One region of the Pseudoflavonifractor phocaeensis genome, then DNA from elsewhere that is predicted to be linked to it. Evidence: a T-box and tRNA genes for the amino acid it is inferred to sense, from the RefSeq annotation. Region 1 holds a T-box; the other holds one or more tRNA genes.

What was found. A T-box is a leader RNA that pairs with one kind of tRNA and senses whether it is charged. The one in region 1 lies ahead of tyrS (tyrosine--tRNA ligase), so its partner is inferred to be a tRNA-Tyr.
Region 2: it encodes a tRNA-Tyr, which carries the amino acid that the T-box ahead of tyrS (tyrosine--tRNA ligase) is inferred to sense. The anticodon was not compared.

What each region holds. Positions count from the first base shown of each region.
Region 1 is NZ_JBCDMT010000004.1:224,982-234,096, reverse strand. It holds gene fba (class II fructose-1,6-bisphosphate aldolase) at 23-958, shown strand; gene AAEU42_RS08325 (phosphate-starvation-inducible PsiE family protein) at 1,053-1,511, opposite strand; gene AAEU42_RS08320 (threonine aldolase family protein) at 1,525-2,553, opposite strand; gene AAEU42_RS08315 (glutamine--tRNA ligase/YqeY domain fusion protein) at 2,578-4,260, opposite strand; gene AAEU42_RS08310 (arsenate reductase family protein) at 4,336-4,689, opposite strand; T-box leader at 4,791-5,033, shown strand; gene tyrS (tyrosine--tRNA ligase) at 5,098-6,324, shown strand; gene AAEU42_RS08300 (AI-2E family transporter) at 6,366-7,523, shown strand; gene dapB (4-hydroxy-tetrahydrodipicolinate reductase) at 7,562-8,326, opposite strand; gene dapA (4-hydroxy-tetrahydrodipicolinate synthase) at 8,354-9,115, opposite strand, start outside.
Region 2 is NZ_JBCDMT010000001.1:19,539-28,653, reverse strand. It holds gene AAEU42_RS00185 (MATE family efflux transporter) at 1-1,334, shown strand, start outside; gene AAEU42_RS00180 (sigma-70 family RNA polymerase sigma factor) at 1,291-1,617, opposite strand; gene AAEU42_RS00175 (hypothetical protein) at 1,598-1,825, opposite strand; gene AAEU42_RS00170 (hypothetical protein) at 1,822-2,001, opposite strand; tRNA gene AAEU42_RS00165 (tRNA-Thr) at 2,070-2,145, shown strand; tRNA gene AAEU42_RS00160 (tRNA-Tyr) at 2,311-2,395, shown strand; gene AAEU42_RS00155 (hypothetical protein) at 2,868-3,698, opposite strand; gene AAEU42_RS00150 (antitoxin) at 3,889-4,083, shown strand; gene AAEU42_RS00145 (SOS response-associated peptidase) at 4,208-4,777, opposite strand; gene dinB (DNA polymerase IV) at 4,889-6,133, shown strand; gene AAEU42_RS00135 (AbiH family protein) at 6,126-7,247, opposite strand; gene AAEU42_RS00130 (hypothetical protein) at 7,365-7,616, opposite strand; gene AAEU42_RS00125 (hypothetical protein) at 7,619-7,807, opposite strand; gene AAEU42_RS00120 (peptidoglycan recognition protein family protein) at 7,824-8,531, opposite strand; gene AAEU42_RS00115 (SPOR domain-containing protein) at 8,518-9,115, opposite strand, start outside.

The sequences.
Region 1 (9,115 bases):
TAAAACAAAGGAGTTGTAAGTCATGCCACTGGTCACTTCTGCCGAAATGTTCAAAAAAGCCTATGAGGGTGGGTACGCCATCGGTGCCTTCAACGTCAACAACATGGAGATCGTCCAGGGGATCACCGAGGCAGCCGCCGAGGTGCGGGCCCCCATCATCCTCCAGGCCTCCGCCGGGGCCCGGAAGTACGCCAAGGCCGTGTACCTGCGCAAGCTGGTGGAAGCCGCCGTGGAGGACACCGGCCTGCCCATCGTTCTGCATCTGGACCACGGCGCCGACTTCGAGGTCTGCAAGGACTGTATCGACGGCGGCTTCACCTCCGTCATGATCGACGCCAGTTCCAAGCCCTTCACCGAGAATATCGCCCTGACCAAGAAGGTGGTGGAGTACGCCCACGACCACGGCGTGGTGGTGGAGGCCGAGCTGGGCGCCCTGGCCGGCGTGGAGGATGACGTTCAGGTCTCCGCCGAGGATTCCCACTACACCCGCCCCGAGGAGGTGGAGGAATTTGTCTCCAGGAGCGGCTGTGACTCCCTGGCCATTGCCATCGGCACCAGCCACGGTGCCTACAAGTTCAAGCCCGGCACCAAGCCCCAGCTGCGCTTCGATATCCTGGAAGAGGTCTCCAAGCGGCTGCCCGGATTCCCCATCGTGCTTCACGGCGCCTCCTCCGTGCCTCAGAACTTTGTGAAGATCATCAATGACCACGGCGGCAAAATGCCCGGCGCCATCGGCGTGCCCGAGGAGCAGCTCCGCCAGGCCGCCCGGATGGCTGTCTGTAAGATCAACATCGACTCCGATCTGCGTTTGGCCATGACCGCCGGTATCCGGGAACATTTTGACGCCCATCCCGACCATTTTGACCCCCGCCAGTATATGGGCGACGGGCGCAACTATATCAAAGAGCTGGTCAAAGACAAGATCGTCAACGTCCTGGGTAGCGACGGCAAGGCCTGACCACCGACAAGCAAAAAACTGTGTCAACAAGATTGAACCATTCAATTTTGACAGAAAAAAGCCGCCGGAAAACCTTCCGGCGGCCTTTTTTGTCCTAATGTACGTTCTCCGGCTCTCTTTCCTCTTCCCGCTGATGAATGAAGGGAAGGTGGACCGAGTGGTCCTTGTCGTCCAGACCAGGGATGAAAAGGTACTTGCGAATGATAAAAAGAATGGCCAAAGCGCCCACCATCAGTAAGGTCTCCACCGGGTTGGTGTGCTCTACCACCATCTGCCGGGCAGTGGCAAAGAGGACCACCTCCACCACCGAGCTCATATTATGACGGCAAAGCATTTTCAGAAATTCGATTCCGATGACCACGTTAAAAGCGGCGGCCAAAAAAGAGTGGAAGGAATTTGCGTCACCTTTGGAATCCCATAAAACGCCTACCTCCTGAATGACCGCAAGCAGCGCCACACAGATGGCCGCCACCAGGACCACCCCGACCAATATCTCCAAAAACTGGGCCAGGCGGTAGAGGAGGTTGGGAAGTTGATTGCGGAGATCGTTCATAGGCGGGCTCCTTTCAACCCATTTTTTTCAATTCGGCCAACAGGCCCTCCACACTCTCCTTCGGGGTGGCGAAGGAGGTCACGAAACGGATGATGGTATGGTCCTCGTCAGCCTTGGACCAGATCTCATAGCTGCACAGTTTGCTGAGCTGCGGCAGGAGCTTGTCGGGAACGATGGGGAAGATCTGGTTGGTGGGGGAGTCCACCATCATGGGCACCCCCAGATTTTTCAAGCCGCCCTGAAGATACTGGGCCATCTCCACGGCGTGACCCGCGATCTTGAAATAGAGCCCGTCCCGAAGAAGCGCCTGAAACTGGACCCCCAGCAGCCAGCCCTTGGCCAATACCGCGCCGTGCTGCTTCTTCATGCGGAAGAAGTTCCCCTGGAGTGCGGGGTCCAAGATGACCAGCGCCTCGCCCATCATAGCGCCGTTTTTGGTTCCGCCGATGTAAAAGGCGTCGGTCAGGGCGGCGATGTCGGCCAGCGTCAGGTCGTTGACTGCGGAGGCCATGGCGCAGCCCAGGCGGGCGCCGTCCAGGAAGAGGAGCAGGCCGTTGTCCCTGCAGCACTTGGACAGGGCGGTGAGTTCCGTCTTGGTATAGACAGCGCCGGTCTCGGTGGCGTTGGAGATATACACCAGACGGGGCTTGGTCACGTGCTCATCCCTGCCACCCTCCACCAAAGGCAGGATGTGGGCGGGGGTGAGCTTTCCGTCCCCGGCCACCTGGGCCTGCATCAGCTTGTGGCCGGTGGCCTCCACGGCACCCGCCTCATGGCCGTTGACGTGGCCGGTGTGGGCGCAGATCACGCTCTCCCAAGGCCGCAGGAAGGAGGCGATGGCGACAAAATTGGTCTGGGTGCCGCCCACCATAAACTCCACGCTGGCCTGGGGGGCTTTACAGAGATCCTTAATCAGGTCGGCACAGGTCTTGCAGTAGTCATCGGCGCCGTAGCCGATGACGCTCTCGGAGTTGACCCCGGCCAGGGCCGCCAGCACCTCAGGATGGCAGCCCTCGGAATAGTCGTTACGGAAGTTGTACACAAAAGCATCTCCTTTGACGTAGGATCAAAATTTAAAGCTGTCCTTCAGGCTCACCGCCCGGTTAAATACCAGGTGGGCGGGGGAGGAGTCCTTGCTGTCGGCGCAGAAATAGCCCTGACGCATGAACTGGAACCGGTCCTCTGGCTTCGGCTCGCCCAGGCCGGCCTCCACCTTGCAGCCCGTGAGGATCTCCAGGGAATTGGGGTTCAGGCAGTCCAGGAAATTCTTGTCTCCGGCGTCCGGGGCCTCGTCGGCGAAGAGATTGTCATAGAGCCGCACCTCCGCGTCCAGGGCGGTGGCGGCGTCCACCCAGTGGAGGGTGGCGCCCTTCACCTTGCGGCCGTCGGCGGGATCGCCGCCCTTGCTGTCGGGGTCATAGGTGGCCAAGATCTCGGTCACATTTCCCTCGTCGTCCTTCACGCACCCGGTGCAGGTGACGAGGTAGGCGCCCTTCAGGCGGCACTCGGGGCCGCCGGGATAGAGCCGCTTGTACTTGGGCACCGGCTCCTCCAAAAAGTCCTCGGCCTCCACCCAGAGGTTCCGGGAGAAGGTGACGGGGCGGGTCCCGGCCCCGGGGTCGCCGGGGATATTCTCCACCTCAAAGGTCTCGGACCGGCCCTCAGGGTAGTTGGTAATGGTGAGTTTTACCGGGCGGAGGACCGCCATCACCCGGCGGGCCGTGCGGTTCAGGTCCTCCCGCAGGCAGTGTTCCAGGAAGCCGAACTCCACTACGGAGGCCGCCTTGGTGACGCCGTTGCGCTCGGAGAAGTCCCGGATGGCGGCGGGGGTGTAGCCCCGCCGGCGCAGGCCGCAGAGGGTGGGCATCCGGGGGTCGTCCCAGCCGGAGACCTTGCCCTCCTCCACCAACTGGCGGAGCTTACGCTTGGACATGACGGTGTAGTTGATGCCCAGCCGGGCGAACTCGATCTGCCGGGGCTTGGAGGGCACCGGGCAGTTCTGGATGACCCAGTCGTAGAGGGGGCGGTGGTCCTCAAACTCCAGGGAGCAAAGGGAGTGGGTAATCCCCTCCAGGGCGTCCTCCAGGGGATGGGCGAAGTCGTACATGGGGTAGATGCACCACTTATCGCCCTGACGGTGGTGGCGCATGTGGTTGATCCGGTAGATGACCGGGTCCCGCATGTTGAAGTTGCCCGAGGCCAGGTCGATCTTGGCCCGCAGGGTATACTTCCCGTTGGGGAACTCTCCGTCCTTCATCCGCTGGAACAGGTCAAGGGACTCCTCAACCGGCCGGTCCCGCCAGGGAGAAGTGGCGGGGGTGCCCACGTCGCCCCGGTGGGCCTTGAACTCCTCTGGGGTCAGCTCACAGACATAGGCCAGGCCCTTTTTGATGAGCTCCACGGCGTATTCGTACATCTTGTCAAAGTAATCCGAGGCGAAATAGAACCGGTCGCCCCAGTCGTAGCCCAGCCAGTGGATGTCCTCCTGGATGGCGTCCACGTACTCCTCGTCCTCTTTGGTGGGGTTGGTATCGTCCATCCGCAGATTGCACATGCCGCCGTACTTCTCGGCGGTGCCAAAGTCGATGAAAATGGCCTTGGCGTGGCCGATGTGAAGGTAGCCGTTGGGCTCCGGCGGAAAGCGGGTGTGGACGGTCATGCCCTCATACTGCCCGCCCTTGGCGATATCCTCGTCGATAAAATCGTGGATAAAATTCTGGCTCATGACAGGCTTTGTCTCTTCCGGCATGGCACACACTCCTTTTGTTCAGCATAAAATTTATTTTACCCTTTCAGGTAAAAAAAAGCAATCTATTTGTACCTGTTAATCGGATAGGCGCTGGCTCCACTCCGGCTCCCGGAATCCAAACAGGGCAAAGTCCTCTCCCACCAGGATGGGCCGCTTCACCAGCATCCCGTCAGTGGCCAGCAGCTCGTACTGCTCCGCCTCCGTCATGGTGTCCAGCTTGTCCTTCAGCCCCAGGGCCTTATATTGAAGGCCGCTGGTGTTGAACAGCCGCCGGAGGGGGAGCCCGCTCCGGCGGTGCCACTCCTTCAGCTCCCCGGCGGTGGGGTTATCGGTCTTGATGTCCCGCAGCTGAAAGGAGAGCCCGCGGCCCTCCAGCCACGTCTGGGCCTTCTTGCAGGTGGAACATTTCGGGTAGCAGACAAACAGCATTTTAATTCCTCCTTATTCCTGTTTCTATCCTACGAGAACATGCCGCTCTTGTCAACAACTTCCAGGTGTTGACAAACGGTCACAGTCATATTATAATGTCCCATACAGCGATGAAGAGGATCAGTAATCCATATCCCCGCCCCGCAGAGAGCCCCTGTTTGGTGAAAAGGGGAGGGCAGGCATGGACGAATACCCCTCGGAGCCGATGCCTGAACCGTACTTGACCCAGTAGGGCATGCCGGGACGCGCCCGTTAAAGCGCCGCCGTGTGACAGCACGGCCTGAGGCCGTTTTCCGTAAGGGGACGGTGAACCAGAGGTGGTACCGCGTTTATACGCCCTCTGTCCAACGGGACAGGGGGCGTTTTTGCACCCCTGTTTGAAACAAAGAGGAAAAGGAGAAAAGAAACATGACAGTCTACGAAGAATTGCAGGCCCGGGGCCTCATTGCCCAGGTCACCGACGAGCCGGAGATCAAGGAGCTGATCAACAGCGGCAAGGCTATCTTCTATATCGGCTTCGACCCCACCGCCGACTCCCTCCACGTGGGCCATTTTATGGCCCTGTGCCTGATGAAGCGGCTCCAGATGGCGGGCAACCGGCCCATCGCCCTCATCGGCGGGGGCACCGGCATGGTGGGAGACCCCTCCGGCCGTAGCGATATGCGCCAGATGATGACCCCGGAGACCATCCAGCACAACTGCGACTGCTTCAAAAAGCAGATGGAGAAGTTCATCGAGTTCGGCCCCGGCAAGGCCATGATGCTCAACAACGCCGACTGGCTCATGAAGCTCAATTACGTGGAGCTGCTGCGGGAAGTGGGCTCCTGCTTCTCCGTGAACAACATGCTCCGGGCCGAGTGCTACAAGCAGCGCATGGAGAAGGGCCTGAGCTTCCTGGAGTTCAACTATATGATTATGCAGTCCTACGACTTCTACCACATGTTCCAGACCGTGGGCTGCAACATGCAGTTCGGCGGCGACGACCAGTGGTCCAACATGCTGGGCGGCACTGAACTCATCCGCAAAAAGCTGGGGAAAGACGCCTACGCCATGACCATCACCCTGCTCCTCAACTCCGAGGGGAAAAAGATGGGCAAGACCGCCTCCGGCGCCGTGTGGCTGGACCCCAACAAGACTACCCCCTACGAGTTCTACCAGTACTGGCGCAACGTGGGCGACGCCGACGTTTTGAAGTGCCTGCGCATGCTCACCTTCCTGCCTCTGGAGCAGATCGACGAGATGGACAAGTGGGAGGGGGAGCGGCTCAACACCGCCAAGGAGATCCTGGCCTTCGAGCTGACCAAGCTGGTCCACAGCGAGGAGGAGGCCCAGAAGGCCCAGGATGCCGCCCGGGCCCTCTTCGTGGGCGGCGGCGACCTGGCCAATATGCCCACCACCACCCTTACCTCCGCCGACTTTACTGACGGCTCCATCGGCGCGTTGGATTTGATGGTGAAGTGCGGCTTGGCCCCCTCCAAAAAGGAGGCCCGCCGGCTGGTGGAGCAGGGGGGTGTGGAGGCCGCCGGCGCGAAGGTGACCGACCCCACCACCCGCTTTGACGCCGCCGCCTTTTCCGGCGAGGGCCTCATGCTGAAAAAGGGCAAGAAAGTTTTCCACCGGGCCGTGACAGAATAAGACCGCTGTGCTAAAATGAAAGTCAAAGGACGGTGACGCTCTTGCCGAAAGAAAAATGGTACCATCTGGACAGCCGGGGGCTTTCCAATCTAATTGTTGTCTGCGTCGGCGTGATCCTCTATCTGGGCCTGACCCATCTGCCCCAAGTCCGCATGGCCATCGACTCTTTTCTGAGCGTGCTTTCTCCCTTTATAGGCGGTTTTATGATCGCGTACCTGCTCAATACCCCCACCAATTTCTTTGAGCAAAAGGTCTATCACAAATTCCGGCACCGCAGAGTCTTGTCCATCCTCACCGTCTTTCTCATCGCGCTGGCGATCATTCTGGTGCTTCTTCAGCTGGTACTCCCCCAGGTGGGAGACAGCATCGCCCAGCTCTTCGGCAACCTGTCCGGCTATCTGGAAAACCTGGACCGGATGGTGCGGGACCTGGTCCAGCACTTTGACCTGGAAGGGGAGGGCATCGTCGATCTGGTGGATACCTACAACGAGATCATCCGCCGGGCGGCGGGCTACCTCTCCGGCGCCGTGCCCGACCTCTTCAACTTCGGCGTGGCGGTGGGCAACGGAGTCGTCACCGGCGTCACCGCCATCATTGCCTCCATCTATATGCTGGCAGGGAAGGGCCGGCTCACCAGTCAGCTGAAAAAACTGATCTACGCCCTCTTTCCCGCCAAGGGCGTCAGCCGGATCCTCTCGGTCAGCGGCAGGGCCAACAAAATCTTCGTGGGCTTCATCAACGGCAAGCTCATCGATTCCGCCATCATCGGCGTGCTGTGCTTCCTGATGACCATGCTTTTCCGCATCCCCTACGCTATCCTTCTGAGTGTCATCATCGGAGTGACCAATATTATTCCCTTTTTCGGCCCCATCATCGGCGCCGTGCCCTGCCTGATGATCCTCATCATCGTAGACCCCTGGGCCGCCCTGCGGTTCACCATCCTCATCATCGCCCTCCAGCAGTTCGACGGCAATATCCTGGGCCCCAAGATTTTGGGCGACAGCACCGGCCTCTCCGCCATCTGGGTCCTGGTGGCCATCGTGGTGGGCGGCGGCCTCTTCAGCTTCCCCGGGATGCTGCTGGGCGTCCCCACCTTCGCCGTGCTCTACTCTCTGATGCGGGAGTGGGCCGACACCCGGTTGAAAGAAAAGGGCATCGACGCCAACGGAAACCCGCTGACGCCGTCCTCGGAATCATAAAAGAAAAAGCGCTGTGAACTTTCGTTCACAGCGCTTTTTTAAATGATTTGAGACACCAGGTCTTTCATGGAATAGAGACCGGGCACTCCGGCCCGCGACAGGAACCGGGCCGCCCGCAGGGCGCCGGAGGCAAAGACCTCCCGGCTCATGGCAGAGTGCTTCAGCTCGATCACCTCGTCCCGTCCGGCGAAGATGACCTCGTGGTCTCCCACAATGTTTCCGCCCCGCACCGAGGAGATGCCGATCTCCCGCTTATCCCGGGGCCTGCGGACGCTCTGCCGGTCGTACACATATTCAGGCGAATAGGGGAGCCCCTCCGCGGCCGCCTGGGCCAGCATGAGGGCCGTACCGCTGGGGGCGTCCACCTTCCGGTTGTGGTGCCGCTCCACGATCTCCACATCGAAGCCATCGCCCAGCGCGGCGGCGGCTTTCTCCACCAGCGCCGTCAACACGTTGACGCCCAAAGACATATTGCCGGAGCGGAAGATGGGGACTGTCAGAGCGGCGGTATCCACGGCGGCAAGCTGTTCCTCGGAATAGCCCGTGGTGGCCAGCACCAGGGGAATTCGGCGGGCCGTCCCGAATTCCAAAAGACCGGGAAGGGCCGCCGGGGAGGAAAAGTCGATGAGAACGTCGGCCTGGCCCGGAAACTCGGCGGGGGAGGAGAAAACGGGAAACTCCTCATTTTCCGCACCCAGCAAATCAAACCCGGCCGTGATTTCCACGTCGGGGGCCTCCCGGCAGACCTGGGCGACCACTCTTCCCATATGTCCGTTGCAGCCCGAAATGAGCACTTTGAGCATCTTTGAACGTCCTTTCCCGGAGTATCTTTACTTCAAAAGTCCCATGCGGACCATGGAGGCCCGCAGAACCTCCAGATGGGCGGGGGTCATCTCGCACAGGGGAAGCCGCAGCCCGCCCATGTCCTGTCCCGCCAGATTGAGGGCGGTCTTGATGGGGATGGGGTTCACGTCCACAAAGAGGGCGTCAATGAAGTCCATATACTCGATCTGGAGCTGGGCTGCGGCCTGATAATCCCCCTCCAGACACAGATGGCTCATCCGCACCATGACCTCGGGGACGATGTTGGCGGCCACGGAGATGACGCCCTTGGCGCCCAGGCTCATCATGGGCACCACCTGGTCGTCGTTCCCAGACCAGATGTAAAAATCCTCCCCGCAGAGGAACCGGGTATGGGCCAGCAGGGAGAAATTGCCGCTGGCCTCTTTCACTCCGTTGATCTTGGGATTCTCCGAAAGGGCCTTATATGTCTCGGCGGTAAAAGAAACGCCGGTGCGGGAGGGGACGTTGTAGAGGATGATGGGCAGGTCCACCCGGTCGGCGATGTACTCATAGTGCTTGATAAGCCCCATCTGGGTGGCCTTGTTGTAGTAGGGCGTCACCAGCAGAAGGGCGTCCGCCCCGGAGTCCTGGGCGTGCTGGGAGAGGTAGACAGCGGCGGAAGTATCGTTGCTTCCCGCCCCCGCCACCACCTTCACCCGGTGGTCCACCTTTTTGACGCAGTATTCCACCACGGCGATATGCTCCCGGATGGACATGGTGGCGCTCTCTCCGGTGGTGCCGCAGACACA
Region 2 (9,115 bases), on a different contig from region 1:
TCGCCGCCCAGCTGGTGAACGCCCTGTACTCCATCGTGGACCGGGTGTTCATCGGCAACATGCCCGGGGTGGGGGCGGACGCCCTGACGGGCCTGGGCTTCACCATGCCGGTCATCATGATCATCTCCGCCTTCAGCATGCTCATCGGCATGGGGGGCTCCCCCCTGCTGTCTATCCGCCTGGGGGAGGGGGACAAGGCCGCCGCCGCCCGGCTCCAGGGCTGCTCCTTCACCCTGCTGCTGGCCATCGGCACGGTGCTGACGGGGCTGTTCTGGTTTCTCCGGGTGCCCATCCTCACCCTCTTCGGGGCGGAGGCCAACACCCTGCCCTACGCCGCCGACTACCTGGGGGTCTATGTGCTGGGCTCGGTGTTCGTCATGATTTCCCTGGGGATGAACGCCTTCCTGAACGCCCAGGGCCGCACCGGCGTGGGCACGGTGACGGTGGTGCTGGGGGCGGCGGTGAACCTGATTTTGGACCCCATTTTCATCTATGTCCTGGACCTGGGCATCGCCGGGGCCGCCCTGGCCACCCTCATCTCCCAGGCTTTGTCCGCCCTGTGGGTCCTGTGGTTCCTCTTCTTCTCCAAGCGGCTGATGGTCCGCCTGCGGCCAGCCGACCTCCACGTTTCCTGGACCACCACGGCGGAGATCTGCAAGCTGGGGGTATCCACCTTCATCTTCGAGATCAACGAGAGCGTCGTCCAGATCGTTATCAACCTCCTGCTGCGCCGGTGGGGCGGCTCCACCGCCGTCAGCGACCTCTACATCGGCTCCATGACCATCATCAACAGCCTGCTGGCCGTCTTTTTCATGCCACTCAAGGGCATCGTCCGGGGGGCCCAGCCCATCATCGGCTACTGCTGCGGCGCCCGGGATTACCCGCGGCTGCGGGAGACGGTGCGGTGGGCCCGGGTCTTTTCCATCACCTGCGCCACGCTGATGTGGGCCTGCTTTGAACTTTTCCCCGGCCCCCTGTGCGCCATCTTCAACGACGACCCGGCCCTGACGGACCTCTCCGCCCGGCTCACCCGGCTTTTCTTCTGTACCATCTTCCTGCTGGGGCTCCAGATGGTGAACCAGCACTCCTTCATCGCCATGGGTAACGCCAAGCTCTCCTTCTTCTTCGGCATCCTCCGCAAGATCCTCCTGCTGCTCCCCCTGGCCTTCCTCCTCCCCCTCTTTCTGGGGGTGGACGGGGTCATCCTGGCCGAGCCTGTGGCCAACGTGTTCACCGTCATCATCACCCAGATCGTTTTCACCCGCTATCTGGAACAGCTCCGCCGGGAGTTCACGGCTCCTCATCCAGGAGAAACCGCTTCGCCCCGTACCTAAGGCACCGCCGCAGCCGGGCCTCCCCCCGCTTGATGGTGCGGGAGACGGTGGACTTGTCCACCCCCATCCGGGAGCCGATCTGGTTCATGTTCAGCCCCTCGCCGTAGTAGAGGAGCAGGTAATTGCGCTGCTTTTCCGTGATGTCCTCGTGGAGGGCCCGCCACAGGGCCAGCTTCACCCGGCTCAGCTCCTCGCTGTTGGTGTTCTCCTCCGACAGCATCCGGGCATACCGGGCCATATCGGCGGCGTAGAGGCCGCCTCTCCTATATCGTGTACCGCTCATTTCTCCGGTACCCCCTCTCGTAATATCGCTCGCAGATCACCGCCACGTCCCGCACGTCCCGGCGCATGGCCTCCAGGACCCGCAGCCGCTCCGCCTTCAAAAGCCGCTCCTCCGCGTCCCGCGCCGGCAGCTCCTCCACCAGCTGGATGCGGTGGCGCAGGGCGTCGGCCTGGTCGCGGTAGCTCACCGCCAACTCCGCCAATGTCATGCCTGTTCTCCATCCTCCTTGCCTGTCTCCTCCGCCCGGCAGGCCGGGCACAGGGGCCCCACCCCTTGGTAGATCTCCCCCCGGCACCGGCGGCACCAGGCCGTAGGCGCGTCCCTCTGGGGGTCCCGCAGCGGGGGTTTGACGCCTCTTTTTTCCGTCCCGCTCCCTCTTTTCAAAAACGTACAACTTTTTCTTGACAACCTCCCAAGTATCTGCTAAAATGACATTCGCTGTTGGATGATCCGCTGGTGTAGCTCAGTTGGTAGAGCAGCTGATTTGTAATCAGCAGGTCGGGGGTTCAAGTCCGTCCACCAGCTCCAGCGTCGGGACAAGCTGCGTATCCTTCGCAATCGGCCTTGGCCGGTTGCTCACTCGCTCCGCTGTCCCTCCTCTCCCCAAAAAGCCGCTTCGCGGCTTTCCGGGGGCCCCATTTAAGGGCTCTCCGGGCCCCGGGTTAAAAGGCCGTGGGGCGCACAACTGAATATGGAGGAGTTCCAGAGTGGCCAAATGGGGCAGACTGTAAATCTGTTGCGTATCGCTTCGGTGGTTCGAATCCACCCTCCTCCACCACAAGGGAAATCCCCTGTACCGCAATCGGTACAGGGGATTTTTTATGTGGTTTATAACAAGCAACAGCAAATTATATTTTAAGATTCCAATCAAAAAATTTGGGTATGTATTTGGGTATAAGGCCGGTTGCCGTGGGCCTCCTTGACAGGTCATCCAGGACCAACGAAAGGAGGTTTGATAATAATGTGTATCACCTATTTTTTATTCCAACGAAAAAAATACGCCCCGGAGATCGGCGCATACCACAGCTGTGACCTTGTGGCATACCGGGAGCTTTATCGCCCACCGGTGGCTGTTCTCCGGGACGTGACGCCAGACGGCAATCTAGCGCTTCGCATGGTCCAAGCGTTCAACAAGCATCAGCTCTCGCCCATCCACCTGAAGGACGCTGTATTGGACATGCTGGAGTAGTTTTCGCATCTAAAACAAGTTTATACAAGCCGGGCGGGGGTTACAGGCCTCCGCCCGGTTTTTACCATACGACGTACTCAAGTTGAGCCATGTTGCCTTGACCGCTTTTATAACGAGAAGACGGAATTTGGCAGACGGTGCTCACTGTTACTGAACCGGATTGTAAGTCATCAAAGAGTTTACCGAAGCTGTCTCGGTGACAGTAGATGTACCAGCCGTCAGTATAGGAACCGTTTACTGGTGCGACACGCATACAGAAATAAGTGCTTTCAATGCTAGAACTGAATCCGTAGTTATAATAGTCGGAAAGTGTTGCCGTACCGACAAGAGAAAACTTGTTGCCTACATTATTGCTCATGTTGTACTGAACGTCGCTGGCGGTCAAAGTGACGTTGTTGTCTTTGATATAATTATCAAATTTTGAGGTTGTGATACCGTCAACGCCCTTATTCTTTAAATCGGATAGCTTTGTCGAAACGCCAGCGGGAGGATCTTTTCGATAGTCAAACAACAGGCCGTTTGAAAGGTCGTTGGAACTCCAAATAAAGACCAAATCTTCTTCAACCACGTAATTAATGCTGAAGTGAGAAACTACTTCCTCCCGGCCATCAAACGCACTTTTGGTAGCGCCAGCAAAGTCAGCCGCACACGTACCAAAGTCAGCTATATTAAAAGGTTCGCCGAAGGAAACGGAAATATCCATACCGTCTTCCATTTCGCTTACTAGTACATATTTCAACCCGTCATCTTCGGTCCAGTCAACCTGGGAGAGAATAGCTTCTTTGATTTCTTTGGTCGCATCGGGTGATTGTTGCGCACTAGGCTGGCATCCCGTAAGAACCCCAATAAGGCAAAGCATTGTCCCGGCGCAGAGCAATGTATTTTTCCTCATACAATCCCTCCTTTCAGATAATGGTAGCCCACTAGAAGGGGCGAATTATGGGGAAACCTGTTGCTTTTTATATATTAGCATACTTCCATAAGTATATGAATGGACGCAATAAACAAAAATATACTTATGGAATTATACAATACTTCCATAAGTATAAGTATAATTGCCATACCGAAGGTGGGGTGTGGTAATGGCCTATTCTGAAGCTCAAAAAGAAGCTACGGCTAGGTACAATAAAAAGGCATACGACCGCATCGATTTGATTGTACCAAAGGGGAAGCGTCAAGCCATAGCTGATTATGCTAAAAGCAAAGGTGTAAGCACTAATAAATTTATAAATGAAGCTATTGACAGAGCAATGAAAGAAAAAGAGGATGGTCTGTGACAAAGCAACCTCTTTTAAGACTTGATAAGTTGCCCGCAACCCTGTTTTAGCGGACAAGGAAAACAACACATCTAAACAAATGTCCCCCACCGCCCAGAAGACGTCCCAGGCGGTGGGGGCTATTTTATTGCGCTTCCTCTCTGGCCAGCTCCGGCGGCGTCTCTCTCAAGATGTCCAAAGCGCTGTTGGTGTCCTTCACCCACGCCTCCAGCTGATCCCGCCGCAGCACTACCGGCATCCGGTCGTGGATCTCCCGCACCGATGGATTAGCGGCGGTGGTGAGGATCACGCATTTGCGCTCCCCGGCGTACTCGTTCCACAGCCCCGCCAGATAGAGGGCGCCGCTTCCAGGCAGGTTGAACAGGTATTTCGTTTTCTGTCCCGCCTCGTTCGGCCCCCACTCGTAAAACCCCGTCGTAGGGAATACGCACCGCCGCTCATAGAGGCTCTTTCGGAACATGGGCCTGTCCCCCGCTGTCTCGCTCCGGGCGTTGATGATGCTCCCCGGCTTACTGCCGAATCGGGGATACCCCCAGGACATCACCTCCGGCGCCAGCTCCGCCCCAGCCTCCATCAGCACCGGCACGTCGTTGGTCGGGAAGATCTCCCCCGTTTTGAACCGCCCTTGGATCTCCCGCAGCAACTTTTCGATCTCCGCGTTCTCCTCCGGGGCCAAACTGTACCGTCCACACATCCCTATCACCTCGCCCATAGTCTGCCACAAAACTACCAGAACTTACTCGTAGATATTTACCCACTCACCGCCATATACTTTTACTAGAACATTTGTATTGGTGGTGAGCTTGTGGAGCGGACGATCCTGCACGTGGACATGAATAATTTTTACGCCTCTGTGGAGTGCCTGGACAACCCCGCTCTCCGGGGCAAGCCGGTGGCCGTCTGCGGCGACCCTGCCGCCCGCCACGGCATCGTCCTGGCCAAGAGCTACGAGGCCAAGGCATACGGCGTCACCACAGGCCAGCCCATCTGGCAGGCCAAGCAGAGATGCCCGGACCTGCTGGTGGTTCCGCCCCACTATGACCGCTACCTGGAGGTTTCGGCGGCCGCGCGGGAACTCTATATTTCCTACACCGACCGGGTGGAGCCCTTTGGCTTGGACGAGTGCTGGCTGGACGTGACCGGCAGCCAACAGCTTTTCGGCCCCGGCCCGGTGATTGCCGACGACATCCGGGGACGGGTGCGGCTGGAGCTGGGGCTTACCGTCTCTGTTGGTGTCTCCTTCAACAAGGTTTTTGCAAAGCTGGGCAGCGACCTGAAAAAGCCGGACGCCACCACCGTCATCACCCAGGACAATTATCGGGATCTAGCCTGGCGTCAGCCGGTGAGCGACCTGCTGTATGTAGGCCCCGCCACCACCGCCAAGCTGGCCCGGTATGGCATCAAGACCATCGGCGACCTGGCCAGGATGAACGTGCACGGGCTTCACAGCCTATTTGGAAAAGTCGGGGTTATGCTCTGGCAGTTCGCCAACGGCCAGGACAACTCCGGAGTTGCCACATACACCGCCCTCCCCCTCATCAAGACTGTGGGCAACTCTACCACGGCCCCCAGGGACCTTGTGACCGATGAGGACGTGAAGATCACCCTCTACGCCCTCTGCGATTCTGTAGCCGCACGCCTCCGGGAGCAGAACGCCATGTGCTCCACCGTCCAGATTGGTATCCGGGACACCAGCCTTCTCTGGTATGAGCGGCAATCCAAGCTGACCTACCCCGCCCAAAACTCCACAGACATTTTTAACGCCGCTTTTGACCTCTTCCAGGAGAATCGCCCACGCAACCCGGTAAGAAGCCTGTCCGTCCGGGCCTGCGGCCTCTCCCCCGCCGGCCCCGTCCAGCTCTCCCTGCTCCCAGACGAGCAGAGGAGCCAGCGCCTTACCGACTTGGAGCGCACCATGGACAAGATTCGAGAGAAATACGGCAGGAACGCTGTTCGTCGGGCCGTCTCCTTGGTGGACCCGGCTCTGGACCTGGATGCTGAGGCCGAACATATTATTCACCCCATCGGGTTCTTAGGGACACTTAATTAGTTTGATCTCCTTGCTTTGTTTTCGCAAATTCAATACTACGCCCCTTTCCACCTTCCCCTCGTGCCAATTTATTTAGATCATCTGGGCCAAGCACTCTAATAAGATTTTCTATTTGCTTAGCATTAGCAATTTGATCGTGATAATATATGCGTGTTTTTGTCCTAGGGGCCAATAACAGTTTCCGCAAAACGTCACCATCTGTAACATCTAGAGAATGTCCATAGATAATTAGTTCTCTATCTTCGTCTCGTTCAAACCATTTCACATAATTATAATCCGTTTGATTAAATATCCGTTGATAATACTTTTTGAAAGCAACTAAGTCCAAATCTTTTCTTTGTTCTTCTTCAGAGAGATAGTCGTCTATCCCAAGGACCATTGTATTTCCTTGGACACGTCTCTCTTGATCTGCTTTACCATGTATATAACAGAAGTCCGTGGGCTCTTTATTATAAAGCCGACTAATGGGCCCTTTATTATACAGCCGACTATATGTATCAGTATAGTTAAAACTTAAAACTTTATCTATCCGCTTTTCATCATGTAAAAAATCTTCTTTAATCGTATCAATTTTACAGGCATACACGTCCATACAAATACAAAGATACAGTTCCAAACAACGAGTAAAATTTTTTAGCTCTTTATATAAAGCTTCTATTATCATTCGATAACATTCGTCTCCTGTTATGTGAATAGGGACCTCTACTTTAAGACCACTATCATTTAAAATCTTATATTTCAAAACAGATGAATCACTCGGTTTATTCAACTTCATTAGTGCCATTTTTATTTCTGTTTCAAAATCAATCCAGCCTTTACCAATTTTTTTCTGAATTAAAAAATATTCCAACCAAACATTATTTTTGACCAATTCTTTCAGTTCTACTAGACGAGAGTCATCAAGAATTTGCCCGCATTGCTTTTTAAGGTACTCTTTTATTTCCAGCTTTAAAAGTTTGCTATTTTTATTTATTGCTTCAAAGTAAAATTCTTTATTATCATTTAAAATTCCTGTTACTGACTGAAGTGCTCGCAAAAAATTTAAGCAATCAGTGTAAGTAGTAGGAAGCCCATGTGCTAAATCAAAACCATTTCCAACCACTAAAACCCTCATAATAACACCTCCATATTAGCGACTTTACAGCCCAACGCAAAATTTGTCAATATTTAGGAACACACAGCAATAAAAAAAGCCCCACCCAGGAACTCAATCCGGGGTGGGGCGCTCTTTTTATACCTTGTGCTCGATCATGGTGATCCTGGTCTCGTGGTCGTTGAGCTTGCCGTCCTGCTCATCGTTGTGCTCCCAAATCCGCCGGTGGGCCTCGGTGTTGTGGGTGGTCATGGTCTCAACGTCCCCCTGCACCCGCTCCACCACCACAGTGAGCTTGGTAATACTCTTAGTCAGGGAAACGATGGGCTTGACCAAGGCTGCAAGGAGCCCCACCAAGGCAATCAGGACAGTTACGACAGTCCACTCCATCATCACCCCTCCTTCCGGGTGAAGAAGTAGGTGATGATGGCTCCATAGCTGGTGCAGAACAGCGCCAGCGCTTCCTGGGGCGGCTGGTACGGGCCGAACAGCAGGGCCAGCATCCCGGCAGTCAGGCCAAGGGTAACAAGGCTCTTGACCTCGAAGAGCCGCAAGAGACGGTCAACGATCTTTTCCTTCATCTATGTATCCCCCTTCTCAATTCACAGCGGGCTTGTCCAGCAGCCCCGCCCGGTCCATCCAAACCAACGCCTGGAGATTGGCTTCCCACACCCCCGCAGCCCCGGTGTCGTCCATCTTAATGTAGCCGTTGTTGATGGCCTTCGTGGCTGCCGCTCTGGCCCACTCCGGCATCTCGGCCACATACTGGTACAACTTCATACCGTCCTCACTTTCCGGCTCTGTGAGCCTTGCTTTGAACTCCTCCCACGCCGCCGGATCGTTGACGTAGGGCGCCGGGCAGATCTTCCCTGTCACGTCGTAGTGCCGGACCACGTGGTCCACGTCGATCCCATAGCGGGCCATAATGTCCCGGGCCAGCTCCACCGTGGCGTCCACAGTCTCGTCGTCAAAGTACCATGTCCCGTCCGCCCTCCGGCGGCAGCACATCTCGATGCCGATGGAGTTGGCATTGCGGCACTCCGGATGCCTGTACCTGCCGTCTGTTCGCCCGCAGTGGGAGGCCACACAGTCCTCGGCCACGCTGGCCCAGATCTCAGCCTCGGGGGCATGTCCCACGAAGTAATGGGCAGATGCCCCGATCCCAGGCGTGGTCCCGTAATAGTAGGCGTTCTGCTCTGCATCTCCCAGCGCCCCCACGTAGTGGATCACCAGATATTTGACCCCCTGTACTCTCTTGCCTTGGTAGTTGCGTGGATGGCATGGCCAGTCCCTATGTACGGTCATCGCAGGACACCTCCGTTACAAACGCCGGATACCCGGCCGCCCTGAGTTTATCCCGGTATGCCTCGGCGTTGCTCTTCATCCCGAAGGCCCCCACCTGCACCCGCCAGAGTGGATTGGGCGGCTCCAGCCAGATCAGCAGCAGCGTATGGACCACCAGCTTCCCGCCCAGGATGTACTTGCCGCCCATGTAGCAGTTGCACGAACTCCCGCTGTCCAGTTCCAGGGCCGTCTCACAGCCCTCGGCCAGCATCAGCTCCCGGCACTTTTCCGGCGTCATGGCGTCCGCCGACCCGTCACCGGTACACAGTACCGTCAGCCCGCCCTGGCCCAGGCCGATGGCGGAGCGTCCACGCACCCCGCCGATGGCCCGCTTATCATAGTCCAGCTTCGCTTCCGGCCCATCCCAGGGATTGACCAGATCCAGGCAGGAGAGATAATTGCGGGCCTCCCCGTCGGGGAGCTGGGCCATGCGGATATCCGGCCCCTTGTCCCACGCGTACCCCCAGGCCCCCCACTTCTCGCTGGCGATCACCGTCCCATCCGCCTTGACGTGCCCCTCCGCCCGCCAGAGCCCGTTGAAGTAG